One region of the Brevundimonas vesicularis genome, then DNA from elsewhere that is predicted to be linked to it. Evidence: predicted binding sites of a transcription regulator. Region 1 holds the regulator's gene; the other holds the start of a gene.
What was found. Region 1 encodes HrcA, which represses chaperone genes, less so after heat shock. Its sites were predicted from a motif close to GTTAGCANTCNNNNNNNNNGANTGCTAAC; they were not measured.
Positions count from the first base shown of each region.

Region 2: groES (co-chaperone GroES) is a predicted target of HrcA. The motif match lies at 4,130-4,158, and genes of this name have one in related genera.

Region 1 is NZ_CP114278.1:489,141-497,363, forward strand. Features, by position in the region: gene purH (bifunctional phosphoribosylaminoimidazolecarboxamide formyltransferase/IMP cyclohydrolase) at 1-1,150, shown strand, start outside; gene O2K97_RS02405 (dienelactone hydrolase family protein) at 1,295-2,194, shown strand; gene O2K97_RS02410 (S8 family peptidase) at 2,489-4,531, shown strand; gene grpE (nucleotide exchange factor GrpE) at 4,556-5,143, opposite strand; gene hrcA (heat-inducible transcriptional repressor HrcA) at 5,188-6,282, opposite strand; gene rph (ribonuclease PH) at 6,349-7,074, shown strand; gene O2K97_RS02430 (hypothetical protein) at 7,139-7,627, shown strand; gene glmM (phosphoglucosamine mutase) at 7,624-8,223, opposite strand, start outside.
Region 2 is NZ_CP114278.1:149,203-157,425, forward strand. Features, by position in the region: gene O2K97_RS00750 (ArnT family glycosyltransferase) at 1-1,047, opposite strand, end outside; gene O2K97_RS00755 (glycosyltransferase family 2 protein) at 1,124-1,852, shown strand; gene groL (chaperonin GroEL) at 2,070-3,716, opposite strand; gene groES (co-chaperone GroES) at 3,770-4,057, opposite strand; gene O2K97_RS00770 (hypothetical protein) at 4,357-4,782, shown strand; gene pgi (glucose-6-phosphate isomerase) at 4,838-6,445, opposite strand; gene O2K97_RS00780 (hypothetical protein) at 6,545-7,021, shown strand; gene recQ (DNA helicase RecQ) at 7,028-8,223, opposite strand, start outside.

The DNA.
Region 1 (8,223 bases):
CTATGTCACCGTCGCCGTCGACGGCGAGAGCATCGGCCTGATCCTTGAGGCGCTGAAGGCCGAAGGCTCGACCGATCTGGCCCTGCGCAAACGCCTGGCCGCCCGCGCCTTCGCCCGCACCGCCGCCTATGACGCCGCCGTCTCAGGATGGTTCGCCGGTCAAATCGAGGATGCCGCGCCGGCCCGCAAGTCCATCGCGGGCGCCCTGGCCCAGACCCTGCGCTATGGCGAAAACCCACACCAGACGGGCGCCTTCTACCGTACCGGGGAGCGTCGTCCGGGCGTGGCCTATGCCGAGCAGGTTCAGGGCAAGGAGCTGGGTTACAACAATATCGCCGACGCCGACGCCGCCTATGAGCTGGTCGCGGAGTTCGAACAGCCGGCCGTGGTCATCGTCAAACACGCCAACCCGTGCGGCGTGGCCGTGGGAGGTGATTTGTCCGAAGCCTACGCCCGCGCGCTGGAATGCGACGCCGTCTCGGCCTTCGGCGGCGTGATAGCGGTCAACCGTCCGCTTACGGCTGAGGACGCCCGCGCCATCACCGGCATCTTCACCGAGGTCGTCATCGCCCCCGGCGCCGACGATGAGGCCAAGGCCGTCTTCGCGGCCAAGAAGAATCTGCGCCTGCTGATCACCGACGGCCTGCCCGACCCGCACGGTCCGGGCGAGGTGTTCCGCTCGGTCGCCGGCGGTTTCCTGGTCCAGAGCCGCGACCGGTCGCTGATCAAGCCGTCGGACCTGAAGATCGTCACCAAGCGCCAGCCGACCCCGACCGAGATCCAGGACATGCTGTTCGCCTTCACCGTGGCCAAGCACGTCAAGTCCAACGCCATCGTATACGCCAAGGACGGCCAGACCGCCGGCATCGGTGCCGGCCAGATGAACCGTCGCGACAGCGCCCGCATCGCCGCCATCCGCGCCAAGGAGGCGGGTGAAGCCAAGGGCCTGACCCACTCCCTGGCCGACGGGTCGGCCTGCGCTTCGGAAGCCTTCTTCCCCTTCGCCGACGGCCTCTTGGAAGCGGTCGCGGCCGGCGCCACGGCGGTGATACAGCCGGGCGGCTCCATGCGCGACGCCGAGGTCATCGCCGCCGCCGACGAAAAGGGGATCGCCATGGCCTTCACCGGCGTTCGGGTCTTCCGGCACTGATGCTGGAAAGAAGGGCGCTAACGCTCGACGCGCGGCGTCTCGCTGCTTGAGCGCCCTTCTTCCCGTTTTAAAGCGCGCCTTAACGTGACTGGACGACTGTCGTCGGCCGTGATGCTCTGACGCCTTTCCGCGTTGGAGCGTCCCATGACCGTGCTGATCCGCCCCGAAGGCCAGACCGCCGACGACCTGAAACTGAGCCGTCGAACTCTGGGCGCCTTGGGGGGCTTGCTCTTTTCCGGCTATGCGGTCGCGGCCCTGGCCAAAGAAGCCAAGCCCATAACGACCGACGCCGAGGGCCTGTCGACCGAGACCGTAACCTATGCCGCGCCGGACGGGTTCCAGCTTCCGGCCTATGTCGCCCGGCCGGCGGGCGACGGGCCTTTCTCGGTCGTCGTGGTGGTGTCCGAAATCTTCGGCGTCCACGAATATATCCGCGACATCTGCCGCCGTCTGGCCAAGCAGGGATACGCCGCCATTGCGCCAGCCTTCTTCGTCCGGGTCGAGGATCCCGCGCCGCTGTCGGATATGCAGCGGATCATGCAGATCGTCGCGGCGGCGAACTACGAGCAGGTGATGGGCGATCTATCGGCGACGCTGGAATGGGCCAGCCAACAGTCGTGGTCCAAGGACGGCAAGGTCGGCATCACCGGCTACTGCTGGGGCGGCAAGGTGGTGTGGCAGGCGGCGGCCCGCTTCGCCGCCATCGGCGCGGGCGTGGCCTGGTATGGCCGTTTGGCGCCCGCCGCAGACGCCACGCCGGTTCAGATATCATCGGGCCAACCCTGGCCGGTCGACATCGCCGACGATCTGAAGGCGCCCGTGCTCGGCCTGTACGGCGGCAAGGATCAGGGCATCCCATTGGCCAGCGTCGAACGGATGCGCGAAGCCCTGGCCCGCGCCGGCCAGACCGGCAGCCAGATCGTCGTCTATCCCGACGCCCAGCACGGCTTCCACGCCGACTACCGCGCAAGCTACTCGGAAGCAGACGCCAAGGACGGCTGGTCCAAGCTGCTGGCGACATTCGATAAAGCGTTAAAGAATTAGGGCGTTACTGGTGCGAAGGCTGCGGGAAGCAGCCTCGAGTATAGGAGGGTAGGCGTGAACGGATTGAAGCTTCGCGGAGCGGTGGTCCTGGGTCTGGGTCTGCTGTTTTTACCGCTGGCCGGTTGCGGCGGTGGTGGTGGAGGCGGCGGCGGCGCGATCACGCCCCCCGTTCCCCCGCCCCCACCGCCCCCGCCGCCTCCCCCGCCTCCGCCTCCGCCCCCGCCCCCGCCTCCGCCCCCACCGCCTCCTTCGGTCACGTCGAGCGAGTATCTGCGGAACTACGGCCTGGCCAATATGAAGGTCCAATCCGCCTGGCAGGCCGGGGCGACCGGAGCCGGCGTCACCGTCGCCGTCGTCGACTCCGGCATCGCCAACACCCTGCCCGAGTTGGAGGGGCGTATTTCCAGCGCGTCGACCGACGTGGTTGTGGGACGCAACACACCCTATGTGGCGTCAAGCAGCCACGGCACGCGGGTGTCGGGCGTGATCGCCTCGAACTTCAACGGGTTTGGTACGATCGGGGTGGCGTACAATTCGACCATCCTGTCGATCCGCACCGACATCTCCGACTGCACGGACAAGAACACGGACGTCTGTTTCAGCAGTTCGGATCTGGTGCGCGCGCTGGACTACGCCGTCGCCAATGGCGTCAAGATCATCAACATGTCGCTGGGCGGCGATGGGCGGCTGGGCTCGGCATTCGAGGCGGCGCTGCTGCGCGCGGTCAACTCGGGCGCCGTTATCGTGGCTTCGTCGGGCAATGACGGAAACGCCAATCCGGGCTGGCCCGCACGTTACGCCATCGACCCCCGGTTCGCCGGCAGCGTCATCGCGGTCGGATCGCACGGCGCGACAGATGCGATGTCCAGCTTCTCGAACCGGGCAGGCGATACGGCGGCGGGCTATATCTCGGCCCCAGGCGAAAAAGTAGTCACCGGCTGTGAAGGCACGTCGTGCTGGGAGGTCAGCGGCACTTCCTTCTCGGCGCCGCATGTGTCCGGTGCGCTCGCTCTGCTGATGCAGGCCTTCCCCAATCTGACGGCGCGCGCGGCTCTGGATATCTTGCTCACGACCGCACGCGACGCCGGCGATCCCGGCACGGACATCGTCTATGGGCGCGGTCTGCTGGACATGGCCCGCGCCTTCCGGCCGGCAGGGACGACCTCGACCCCGATGGCGGACGGAAGCTCCATAGTCAGCATGAGCGAACCGGGCAGCTTCGTCGGCGCGGCGTTCGGGGACGCTTTCGGTCGCCAGACGGCGCTGAACACGGTGCTTTACGACACCTACGATCGAATGTTCGCCGTCCAACTGGGCGGCGCCTATCCGACTGCGCCGAGCCGATCCTATCAAGCGGCGCCGTTCGAGCAGAACACCACGGCGACAACCACCCTGGCCCTGCCGGGCGGCGGTCGATTGAACCTGATCGCCGCCCAGCCCAGCACTCAACCCGACCCGATCGCGCCTCGTCACGATCTGTATGATGCGTCCTGGATGGGGGACGAGCCGCGTCAGGAGGCGATGCTCGACGTCGCCACGGGCCGGATGAATTTTTCGGTTTGGCAAGGAAAGGGCGGGGCGACATCGCCGTTCAACGGTGCGGCAGGTGACGGTTTCGCCGCCCTGGCCCAGGCCGACCACGCCGTGCGGGGCGCCATGCGGTTCGGCCCGGTGACGGTCTCTGGCGAGAGGGGCGGCGGCGATCGCCGGATGCCGCTGCGTCGCGTCGAGCAGGACGCCTCGACCTATAGTCGCGCGGCGATCGGGTGGCGCGGAGCGGACGGCGGTGTGTCGTTCAGCGTCGGCGCGCTGGATGAACGTCTCGGACCCTTGGGCGCCTTCCTGCCGGGTGGGTCCGACTTCGCCCTGCCGTCACGAACAAGCTTCTATGCGCTGGGCGGCGACTGGACCCTGCGGCCGGGCCTGCGCCTGATTGGCGAGGCGGGGATGGGGTCGACCCGGATCGAGGGTCGGTTCCTGTCGATGGATCAGGCGGCGATCAGTTCGAACTGGCGGCTGGGCCTGCTGACGGGCTGTTCGATAATCTGCGACCGGATCAGCTTCACCCTGGCTCAGCCGCTCAGGATCGAGCGCGGAACCTTCTCGGCCATGCTGGCGGACGTGCCGGTCGAATATTTCGATCCGCTGACCTATTCGCGCCGCAGGTTTTCGGCGACGCCCAGCGGCCGCCAGATCGACTTCATCCTCGGCGGCGAACGTCGGCTATGGGATGGGTCCAGCATGACGCTGCAGGCGGTTGCCAGCCGAGAGCCGCGCCATGTCGCAGACGCGCCGCCGGAGTTCGCCTTGATCGGAGCCTGGCGGCGTCAGTTCTGACCGACGCCGCCTGACGACTGCGGATCAGGCCTTGCCGTCGAAGGTGTGAGTCTCGGCGGCGGGGGCGGCGCCATAAGGGTTCGGGGCTTGCGCTCCGGATCCCTTGGCGGCGACGACGACCATGGCGGGGCGGACGGTGCGGCCGAACAGTTCAAAACCGGACTGCATGGTCTGGATCACCGATCCACCGGGCACGGTCTCGGACGGCTGTTCCATCATCGCCTGGTGCAGGTGCGGGTTGAAGGCCTCGCCGGCCTGGGGCGCGACGCGCTTCAGGCCGTTGGCGTCGAAGGCTTGCAGCAGGGCCTTCTGCGTCAGTTCCAACCCGGTCACCAGACCGGCGGTCGCGCCCTCGGCGTCCTTGGGTGCAGCCATCAGGGCGCGTTCCAGATTGTCGGCGACGCCCAGAAGGTCCTTGGCGAAGCGCTGGATGGCGAACGCGCGGGCGTCGTTCTGCTGCGTCTCCGAACGGCGCTTCAGATTCTCCATCTCGGCGGCGACGCGCAGGGCGCGGTCCTTCCATTCGTCACGCTCGGCGATCACGGCGTCCAGCGGCGCCAGATCGTCTGACGGATGGGCGTCCAGGCCGTGTTCGGCGTTGGTTTCGGCCATGTCGGCGTCCACAGCGTTCAGTTCGTCGTTAAGGGGCTTGTCGCTCACTTGTCGTTCCCGTCCAGCATCCGGCCCAGCACCCGGGCGGTATAGTCCACCAACGGAATGACACGGGCGTAGTTCAGTCTTGCGGGGCCTATCACGCCGATGGCGCCCAGAACCCGCTGTCGGCCGCTCATATAGGGCGCCGCGATCACGGCGGAACCCGAAAGTGAAAACAACCGTGTCTCCGCGCCGATGAAAATGCGCACCCCTTGCGCCGCATCGACGCCATCCAGCAGGCCGATCAGCTGTTCCTTCTGCTCCAGATCGTCGAACAGGACGCGGACCCGCTCCAGATCGGCCAGGCCTTCCCGGTCCTGAAGCAGGTTGGCGCGACCGCGGACGATCAGGGCGCGCTCCCGGTCTGCGCCCCCGGACCAGGCGGCGAATCCGTCCTCGACCAGGCGGGCGGCGGTCTGGTCCAGTTCGCGCCGTGCGATTTCCAGCTCCTGGGTCATCTCTCGCTTGGCGTCGGCGAAGGGGCGGCCGCGCAGCCGGGCGTTCAGGAAGTTGGAGGCCTCGACCAGGGTCGAAGGCGTGACGCCCGCAGACAGAATCATGATGCGGTTTTCGACCGTGCCGTCGTCAGCGACGATGACGGCCAGGGCCTGATCTCCGCCCAGGGCGACGAACTCGACATGTTTGACGCCGGAATCACGGACCGGGCTGGAGACAACGCCGGCGCCGCCGGCCAGGCCCGACAGCAGATTCGAGGCCTCGTCCAAGGCGGACTCGAAGTTCCGGCCGCGCCCGGCGAGCCGCCCGTCGATCTCGCGACGCTCTTCCTTGGTCAGGTCGCCGACCTCCAGCAGGCCGTCCACGAACAGGCGCAGGCCCGCGTGGGTCGGGATGCGCCCGGCCGAGGTGTGGGGCGCCGCCAAGAGGCCCGCGAGGGTCAGATCCTGCATGGTGTTGCGGATCGAGGCAGGCGACAGGGCGATGCCGCCCAGCGACAGGGTCCGCGACCCGACCGGCTCGCCGGTTTCCAGATAGCTTTCCACGATGCGACGGAAGATGTCGCGCGCCCGCGCATCCAGCCCCGCCAGACCCGCGAGGGACTGGCCGGCGTCGAACGGCGGGTTTTTCGGGGCATACAGGCTCACGGTTTCAGGATAAGCACCGCCGCCACAGCTTCCAAGGTCAGACTTCCAAGGATCCCTTTCATGCGCCATTCGCAACGCACCGACGATCAACTGCGTCCCGTGACCATCGAGACCGGCGTCAACCGCTACGCCGAGGGCTCGTGCCTGATTAGCTTCGGCAACACCAAGGTGCTGGTGACCGCCTCGATCGAGGACAAGGTGCCGGGCTGGATGCGCAACTCGGGTCAGGGATGGGTGACGGCCGAATACGGCATGCTGCCGCGCGCCACCCACACGCGCGGCCGTCGTGAAGCCGCCGCTGGCAAACAGTCGGGCCGCACACAAGAGATTCAGCGGTTGATCGGTCGCTCCCTGCGCGCCGTGGTGGACCTGAAGGCGCTCGGCGAACGTCAGGTGTTGATCGACTGCGACGTCATCCAGGCCGACGGCGGCACCCGCACGGCGTCGATCACCGGCGCCTGGGTCGCCATGAGTCTGGCCCTGAACTATCTGCGCGACGAGGGCGTGCTGAAGGCCGATCCGATCACGGACCAGGTGGCGGCGGTGTCGTGTGGCGTCTGCGACGGCGTGCCGGTGCTGGACCTGGATTACGAAGAGGATTCCGAGGCCGAGGCGGATTCGAACTTCGTCCTGACCGGCTCGGGCCAGATCGTCGAGGTCCAGGCCACCGGTGAGAAGCGCGGCTTCTCACGCGCCGAGTTCGACCGGCTCTTCTCGCTGGCCGAGATCGGCTGCACCGAACTGTTCGCCCTGCAAAGGGCGGCCTTGGCGGCGGTGAAGCGATAGGGGGTTTCACCTCGGGGCGCGGCCGGGCATCCTCGTCGGGTCAGTCCTGACCGGAGATATGCCCATGCGTCGATCCAAATGGCTTTCGCTCGCCGCCTGCGCCTTTCTGGCGGCCTGCCAGCCGGCCGGCCCGAACCAGAAGTCGGCGTCCGACGATGCTGCGGCGAACGCCGATGTGATCGACGCGGTGCCGCTGCAGGCGGACGCTGCGCCCGCGCCACCTCCGAAAGCTCAAACACCTGCTTCAGAAAAGACTGAGCCGCAGCCAGCGCCTGCTCAGCCGGCCGAAGCTGCGTCAGCGCCTGACGCCAAGCAATCGCCGACCACAATACCGGAAGCTTGGGACATGAAGGCGGGCGATGTGCAGAATTGTCGCGAGGCCATCGGTTCCGCAGCCGCCGCGCGGCTGGTTGAACGCTGCATCCGCGTTAGCCCTGCGACCCGCCCTCCCTGCAAAGCCTCAAACCCCTGCGCCCTCATCCAGGGTGAGATCGACCGGTCCTGCAAACTGTGGGAACGCGACGGCGACCCACCGGCGGCATGCAAGCCCTAGGCTGAGCGCACCGCGCCCGCGACGTCGGCCACCACCCGCTTGACCAGCGCCTCGTCGTCGCCCTCGGCCATGACGCGGATCAGTTTTTCCGTGCCCGACGGCCGCACCAGCAGGCGGCCCGAGCCGTTCAGCGCCGCCTCGGCCTCTGCGATGGCGCCCTTGACCGTGTCGGTCTCCAGCGGCTTGTCGGCGGTGAAGCGGACGTTCTCCAGCTTTTGCGGAACGGGATCGAACTGGCGGGCCAGTTCGCTCATCGGCTTGCCGGATTCGACCAGGACGGCCAACACCTGCAGCGCCGCCATCAGGCCGTCGCCGGTGGTGGCGTGGTCGTGCAGGATGATGTGGCCCGACTGCTCGCCGCCGATGTTGAAGCCGCCTTCGCGCATCCGTTCCATGACATAGCGGTCGCCGACCTTGGTCCGCTCAAGCGTCAGGCCTTCGGAATTCAGTTTACGCTCCAGCCCCAGGTTGGACATGACGGTGGCCACCACGCCCCCGCCGGTCAGGAGGCCGCGCCTGGCCCAGTCCAACCCGACCAGGGCCATGATCTGATCGCCGTCCACGACCCGACCCGTCTCGTCGCAGATAATCAGTCG
Region 2 (8,223 bases), 340 kb from region 1:
CTGGGCCAGGGCGGCGGCCGCCAGCAGGGCCAGCGCCCCAAAGGTCGGCAGGGTGTAGTGCCACAGCTTGGTCGGCGCCAGTTCGAACATCAGCCAGCCCGGGACCAGCCAGCAGACCAGAAACCGGATCGCCGGCTCGGCCCGTCGGCTCCAGCCCGTCGACACGGCGGCGGGCAACAGCAGGGTCGAGGGGAAGAACAGCAGGGGCGCCAGCAACAAATACATGCCGGGGAAGCCCGAATGGCTTTCGTGCGCGCCGGCGATCTTGGGCGCCAGGTCCCCGCCGATGGCCTCGCGCCAGAAACCGCCGTCGGTGGCGATGGTGATGGCGATGGCCCACGGTCCGACCATCAGGGCGACCAGCGGCAAGCCCCACCCCCAGCCGAGGCGATACAGCCATTTGATGTTCCGATCCCAGATCGACAGGGCGATGATCGCCAGGGCCACGACCAGGAACCCGATCGGTCCCTTGATCAGGATCGACAGACCGATCCCGATCCAGAACAGCAGCTTGTGCGGCCGGATCGGTCGTTCGCCCGCCTTCGTCGCCATATAAATACGCGCCAGCGCCGCCATGGCCAGGGTCGTCGCCCCGCACAGCATGGCGTCGGTCTTGGCGATGCCCGCCTCGGTCGATAGCAGGAAGGTCGCCCCCATGATGGCCCCGCCGAAGAAGCCGACCCGGCTGCCCAGCATGGCCGAGCCCGCCCAGGCCACGGCCCAGGCCGCCAGCATGGCGCCCAGCAGGGACGGAATGCGATAGGGCGCGATTTCGCGGTCCTCGACATCCGAGGTCAGGCCCACGGCGATCGCCTGCATCCAGTAGATGCCGACCGGCTTCTTCCAGCGCGGCTCGTCCTGATAGCGGATATCGACATAGTCGCCGCTTTCCAGCATCTGGGACGTGGCCTGGGCGAACCGGCTCTCGTCGCGATCCAGCGGCGGCAGCAGCAGCACGCCCGGCAGCCCGGCGATCAGCGTCAGCAGGGCCGCGAGAACCGGCCCGCGCCAGCCGGCGATGCGGCCATCCAGATCGAAAGTCTTCATTTCAGACTCCTTACACGGCGACCACGCCTGCGTCAGCCGTCTCCCCTAAGCTCTCGTTATCCTCTATGGAGCGCCGATGACCCCCGAAACGCCCGAAATCTCCGTCGTCGTTCCCGTCCATGACGAGGCGGGCGCCGCCGTGCCCCTGGCGCGCGAGATCGCCGCCGCCTTCGCCGGCCGTTCGTACGAGATGATCTTCGTGGACGATGCGTCCAGGGACGCGACCTTGGCCGAGTTGAAGGCGGCCATGGCCGAACTGCCAGCGCTCCGCGTGCTGGCCCACGGGACCAATGCGGGCCAGAGCCGGGCGGTTCGAACCGGCGTCCTGGCCGCGCGCGCGCCGGTCGTGGTGACGATGGACGGCGACGGCCAGAACCCGCCGGCCGATGCGCCCCGCTTGGTCGATGCGCTTCTGTCCGCCCCCGGCGACGTGGGCCTGGTCGGCGGCCGTCGCGCCAAACGCCAGGATACCGAGGCCAAGCGCCAGGCCTCGATCTGGGCCAACCGCATCCGCCGCAAACTGCTGGGCGACGACGCCGACGACACCGGCTGCGGGCTGAAGGCCTTCCGCCGCGACGTCTTCCTGCGCCTGCCCTACTTCGATCACATCCACCGCTACCTGCCGGCCTTGATGATCCGCGAGGGATTCAAGAACCAGTATCTCGACGTGGACCACCGCCACCGCGAGGTCGGCCGCTCGAAATACACCAACTGGGGCCGCCTGCGCGCCTCGGTCTCGGATCTCCTGGGCGTGATGTGGCTGAAGACGCGGTCCCGCAAGCCGGGCGCGATTTCGGAGTTCTAGAACGCGGTCTCCTCCCCACCTCGTGGGGAGGTGGTGCCACGCCTCTTGGCGTCGTGACGGAGGGGCTGGCGCCGCATCTCCGACATGGGCGTGACTTCAAGACCCCCTCCACCCCGCTACGCGCGGTCCCCCTCCCCGTTCGCAGGGAGGAGACATGAAAAAAGGGCGGGACCTTGCGGTCCCGCCCTTCTGCATTTCAGCGTCGGAAGGCTTGGACTTAGAAGTCCATGCCGCCCATGCCGCCCATGCCGCCCATGTCGGGAGCCGCAGCGCCGCCCGACTTCTTGGGAGCGTCGGCGACGGCGGCTTCCGTCGTGATCAGGATGCCGGCGACCGAAGCGGCGTCTTGCAGGGCCGTGCGGACGACCTTGGCGGGGTCGATGACGCCCATCTGCACCAGATCGCCGTACTCTTCGGTTTGCGCGTTGAAGCCGAACGAGGACTGGTCGTTTTCCAGCACCTTGCCGACGACGATCGAGCCTTCGACGCCTGCGTTTTCCGAGATCTGACGGATCGGAGCCTGCAGGGCGCGACGGATGATGGCGATGCCGGCGTTCTGGTCGGCGTTGTCGCCCTTGACGTCGGCCAGGATTTTGGAGGCCTTCAGCAGGGCGATGCCGCCGCCCGGAACGATGCCTTCGTCAGCTGCGGCGCGCGTGGCGTTCAGGGCGTCGTCGACGCGGTCCTTCTTTTCCTTCACTTCGACTTCAGTCGAACCGCCGACGCGCAGGACTGCAACGCCGCCGGCCAGCTTGGCCAGACGTTCCTGCAGCTTTTCCTTGTCGTAGTCCGAGGTGGTGTCTTCGATCTGGCGCTTGATCTGGGCCACGCGGGCTTCGATCTCGTCCTTGCCGCCGACGCCTTCGACGATGGTGGTGTCGTCCTTGGTGATCGAGACCTTCTTGGCCTTGCCGAGCATGTCGAGCGTGACGCTCTCAAGCTTGATGCCCAGGTCTTCCGAGATAACCTGGCCGCCCGTCAGGATGGCGATATCTTCCAGCATGGCCTTGCGGCGGTCGCCGAAGCCCGGAGCCTTGACGGCGGCGACGCGCAGGCCGCCGCGCAGCTTGTTGACGACCAGGGTCGCCAGGGCTTCGCCTTCGATGTCCTCGGCGATGATCAGCAGCGGACGGCCCGACTGCACCACGGCTTCCAGGATCGGCAGCATGGCTTGCAGCGAGGTCAGCTTCTTCTCGAACAGCAGGATGAGCGGCTCTTCGAGTTGGGCCTCCATCTTGTCGGCGTTGGTGATGAAGTAGGGCGACAGGTAGCCGCGGTCGAACTGCATGCCTTCGACGACGTCGACGGTGGTGTCGGCGGTCTTGGCTTCCTCGACGGTGATGACGCCTTCGTTGCCGACCTTGGCCATCGCCTGGGCGATCAGCTCACCGATTTCGGAGTCGCCGTTGGCCGAGATCGTGCCGACCTGGGCGATTTCCGAGTTGTTGGAGACCGGCTTGGAGTTGGTCTTGATCTCTTCCAGCACCAGGCCGACGGCCTTGTCGATGCCGCGCTTCAGATCCATCGGGTTCATGCCGGCGGCGACGGCCTTCAGGCCCTCTTGCACGATGGCCTGAGCCAGAACGGTCGCAGTGGTGGTGCCGTCGCCCGCCTTGTCGTTCGTCTTCGAAGCGACTTCGCGGATCATCTGGGCGCCCATGTTCTCGAAGGCGTCTTCCAGCTCGATCTCTTTGGCGACCGACACGCCGTCCTTGGTCGAGCGCGGGGCGCCGAAGGACTTCTGGATCACGACGTTGCGGCCCTTGGGACCCAGGGTCACCTTGACGGCGTTGGCGAGGACGTTGACGCCGCGCAGCATCTTGTCGCGCGCGTCGGTGTTGAACTGTACGATTTTAGCGGCCATGCGGGCAGCTCCTATCTATATGGATTGATTGAAGAACGTCGGACGTCGGGTGCTTAGGACAGCACGCCCAGGACGTCGGATTCCTTCATGATGATCAGGTCTTCGCCGTCGATCTTCACTTCCGTGCCCGACCACTTGCCGAACAGGATGCGGTCGCCAGCCTTCAGCTCAAGAGCATTGACCTTGCCTTGGTCGTCGCGGGCGCCAGGGCCGACGGAGACGACTTCGCCTTCCTGCGGCTTTTCCTTGGCGGTGTCGGGGATGATGATGCCACCCTTGGTCTTGGATTCTTCTTCAACGCGCTTGACCAGCACGCGGTCGCCGAGCGGACGGAACGCCATCGGACTTCTCCCTGTAAAACCCCCGGATCGGGGCGTTTTTGAAACGGTGTGCGGCGCTCTCGCGATCGCCGTTTTGGCAGCCGACCAGCGAGAGTGCTAACGCGAGCGGGAGTTAGGCAGAGGCAGGGTCATCGTCAAGCGGCGGCGATGGATCGCCGCGCGAATTCTCTGTGACAAATGAACCGAAAATGAATGCCGACCTCCGGGGTCGTTCAAACTGGCGGCGATAGAACCTGTTCAACGCTGGCTGCCTTCCCTGGTGCGGGAGCGCAGATCGGCAGAGAACGAAGGAGACCAAAATGTCCAAGCTGCTGAAGATCACTGCGGTCGCCGCCGCCCCCGTCGTGGCCCTGAGCCTGATGGCCGCCCCGGCCTCGGCCCAGTCGCGCGATCGCGACAATACCAGCCGCAACGCCCTAATCGGCGCGGCGGTCGGCGGTTTGGCCGGCGCCCTCTACGGCAATGGGGACGGTCGCTACATCGCCGGCGGCGCCTTGGCCGGTGCGGCCGTCGGAGCCGTGGCCTCCTCGAACCGCGGCTCGGGCTGCGAATACTACCGCGGCGGCCAATGCTACCGTAACCAGGGTCACTGGGAGCGCGAGCACGGTATCGATCGCAGCCGCTCTGGCTACGACTATCGCTACGATGGCCGCCGTTACGACTCGCGCTACGACCGCCGCGACTACCGCTACGATCGCGACTACCGCTACGATCGCCGCTGGTAACTGGCGAGGATCTTCAAAAGGAAAGGCCCGACCGCCCGGTCGGGCCTTTTTCACGTCAGCCCATCAGGCGGCGCATCAGGGCCGACGTGGACGGATCCAGGTCCATCGAGGGGCCGCCCGCGTCGACGTCCTTCAGGATCGCCTTTGCCAGGACCTTGCCCAGTTCGACGCCCCATTGGTCGAAGCTGTTGATGTCCCAGATCACGCCCTCGACGAAGGTCTTGTGCTCATACAGGGCCAGAAGCGCGCCCAGGGTCTCGGGCGTCAGCCGCTCCATGACGATGGCCGTCGACGGACGGTTGCCGGTGAAGGTGCGGTGGGACGCCAGGCGCGTCGCCTCCTCATCCGACAATCCTTGAGCCAACCCCTCGGCCTTGGCGGCCTCGGTCGTCTTGCCCAGCATCAGGGCCTGGCCCTGGGCCAGGGCGTTGGACCAGAGCGGCGATTCCGGCGCATCCGCATGCGTTTTGGCGACGATCACGAACTCCGCCGGCACGACCTCCGGCCCTTGGTGGATCTGCTGGAAGAAGGCGTGCTGGCCGTTGGTGCCGGGCTCGCCGAAGACAACGGGGCAGGTCTGGCGCATCACCGGCGCGCCGTCGCGATGCACCCGCTTGCCGTTCGACTCCATCTCCAGCTGCTGCAGGAAGGACGGCAGGCGACGCAGGGCGTGGGCGTAGGGGGCGACGGTGCGGGCGGGCCGGTTGAGGCCATCGACGTTGAACATCTGGGCCAGGGCCAGAAGGATCGGCCCATTCCGCTCCAGCGGGGCCGACACGAAATGATCGTCCATCGCGGCGGCGCCCGCCAGCATCCGTTCGAACACGTCCCAGCCCAGGGCGATGCCGCACGACAGGCTGACCGCCGACCACAGGGAATACCGCCCACCGACCCAGTCCCGGAAGGCGAACGTCCGACCGCAGCCGAAGGCTGCCGCCTTGTCCGGCGCCGCCGTCACGCCGATGAAGTGTTTCGTCATCCCCTCGGCCGGCAGCGACGCCGCCAGCCAGGCCTTCGCCGCCTCGGCGTTGGCCAGGGTTTCCTGCGTCGTGAAGGTCTTGGACACGACCACCACCAGGGTGGTTTCGGGATCGAGGCCCGTCAGCGCCTCGGCCATGTCGCGCGGATCGATGTTGGCGACGAAGCGTAGGTCGATGGCCGGGTCCAGCGGGCGCAGCGCATCCCAGACCACGCGCGGCCCCAGGTCCGACCCGCCGATGCCGACATGGACGATCGCCTCGAACTTACGCCCCGTCGCGCCCGCCTCTGCGCCCGACCGCACCGCGTCGGCATAGGCCTTCATGTCCGCTCGCACGGCGTCCACCTCGGCCGAGACCGGCTCGCCCAGGGCCTTAAAGTCGGCGCCCGGCGCGGCGCGCAGAGCCGGGTGCAGCACCGCCCGCCCTTCGGTCAGATTGACGGCCTCGCCGGCGAAGAGGGCCGCGCGACGTCCCTCGACATCGCTGGCGCGCGCCAAGTCCAGACAGGCGTCGAAGGCTGCGCGGGTCCAGCTCTGTTTCGACAGGTCCAGATAGAGCCCCGCCGCCTCGACCGACATCCGTGCAAGCCGGTCGGGATCGGCGGCGAACTGATCGACGATCCGCGCGGAGGCGGCCTCGGCGGCGGCTTGGTCGAAGGCGGTCCAGGCGGCGTCGCAGGTCATCGTCGTCTCCATCGGGAATGACAGGGTAAACACTCGTTTACGGCTGGGGCGTATTCAGGTTCAACGTCCCAGCGGACGCTGAAACAGGAAGTCACCTCCATGTCCTGCGGCCTTGCTCTCACGATCGCCCTGGCGATGTCCAATCCCTCGGTGGCCCTGGCCGCCGAACAGCCGGCCGCCGCGCCCGGCGCGCCGGTCTCGGTGGCGGGCGAGCCGCTGTTCGCCGACATCATCTCGCGCTCGGCCAGCCTGAAGGCCGTGGTCGACGGTTGGGCCGCCGCCAAGGCCGCAGACGACGCCGCCTTCTTCACCAGCCAGGCCTTCACCGGATTCAAGGCCCAGGCGGAACAGTTGGCCGCCCTGGACATGCAGGGCCACCTGATCCTGAAGGAACGCGGCACCGACGGCGATCTGAAATGCATCCTGCGCGGCATTTCCGAGGACATGCCCAAGAAGGTTCAAGCCGTTCAGGCCGCCGCCAACCCGGCCGAACGCGCCACAGCCCTGTCGGAACTGTCCTATCTGCTGAACGACAACGTCGAAGTCATCACCGCCCCGCCCAAGCCGGAAGTCTGACGCCTTCTAGAGAGCGGCCAGCGCCTCCAGTACGCCCTTGCCGTAGCGATCCAGCTTGGACTGACCGACGCCGGAAATGGCGCCCAGACTGTTCAGGTCGCCCGGCTCGGCTTGGGCGATCTCCAGCAGCGTCCGGTCCTGGAAGATGACATAGGGCGGGACGTGCTGTTCCGAGGCGCGGTCGCGGCGCCAGGCGCGCAAGGCCTCGAACCGGGCGCGGACGTCCGCGTCCATCGTCTCCAGCGCCGCATTGCGCCCTTCGCCCGATCGGTCACGACGGCGCGGGGCCGTATCGGCCCTCAGCGGCGCGCGACGCACCTCGATCTGGCGCTCGCCGCGATAGACGGCCCGCACCGCCTCGGGATCGCCCAGCCCGACCAGCGGCTTACCGTCATTGGGATCCTCGGCCAGCAGACCTTCGAACAGCAGGTGATCGACGATCTCGCGCCAGCTGTTCAGCGAAATCTCGCGCCCGATGCCCCAGGTGGACAGTTGCTGCTCCCACGGCTGCACGTCCTTGGTGCGGGCGGTTAGGTGATCGACGACGCGATTGCGCCCGAACCGGCCGCCTAAGCGCTGCACCGCCGCCAACGCCTTCTGGGCCGGGACGGTCGCATCATAAAGCTGGGGCGGGTCGCCGCAGATGTCGCAGACGCCGCAAGGCTGGGCGTCATGCTCGCCGAAGTATCGCCGCACGGCCTGGGCGCGACAGACGGCGCCGTCCAGCATGGCGAACAGCTGACGGGTCTTCCTGACCTGGACCGATTTGACCTCCTCGGCCATCGGGCGGCTATCCAGCCGACGCAAGGACCAGGCGATGTCGGACGGCCCATACAGGGTGATGCCCTCGGCCGGTTCGCCGTCGCGCCCGCCCCGGCCGATCTCCTGCCAATAGGCCTCCAGGCTGCCCGGCGGATCGGCGTGGATGACGAAGCGGACATCGGCCTTGTCGACGCCCATGCCGAAGGCGATGGTGGCGACCATCACGGCGCCCTCTTCGGCCAGGAAGCGTTCCAGCCGGCGGTCACGCTCCTTCGTGTCCATGCCGGCGTGATAGGCGATGGCGTTGGTCCCGGCGTCGCGCAGCGCCTGGGCCACGCGGTCGCAGCCGTCGCGGCTGCCGCAATAGACCACGCCCGACTTGCCCCGCCGTTCGCGCACCAGTTCGATGACGCGGGCGTCGGTCTTGGCGCGAGATGCGC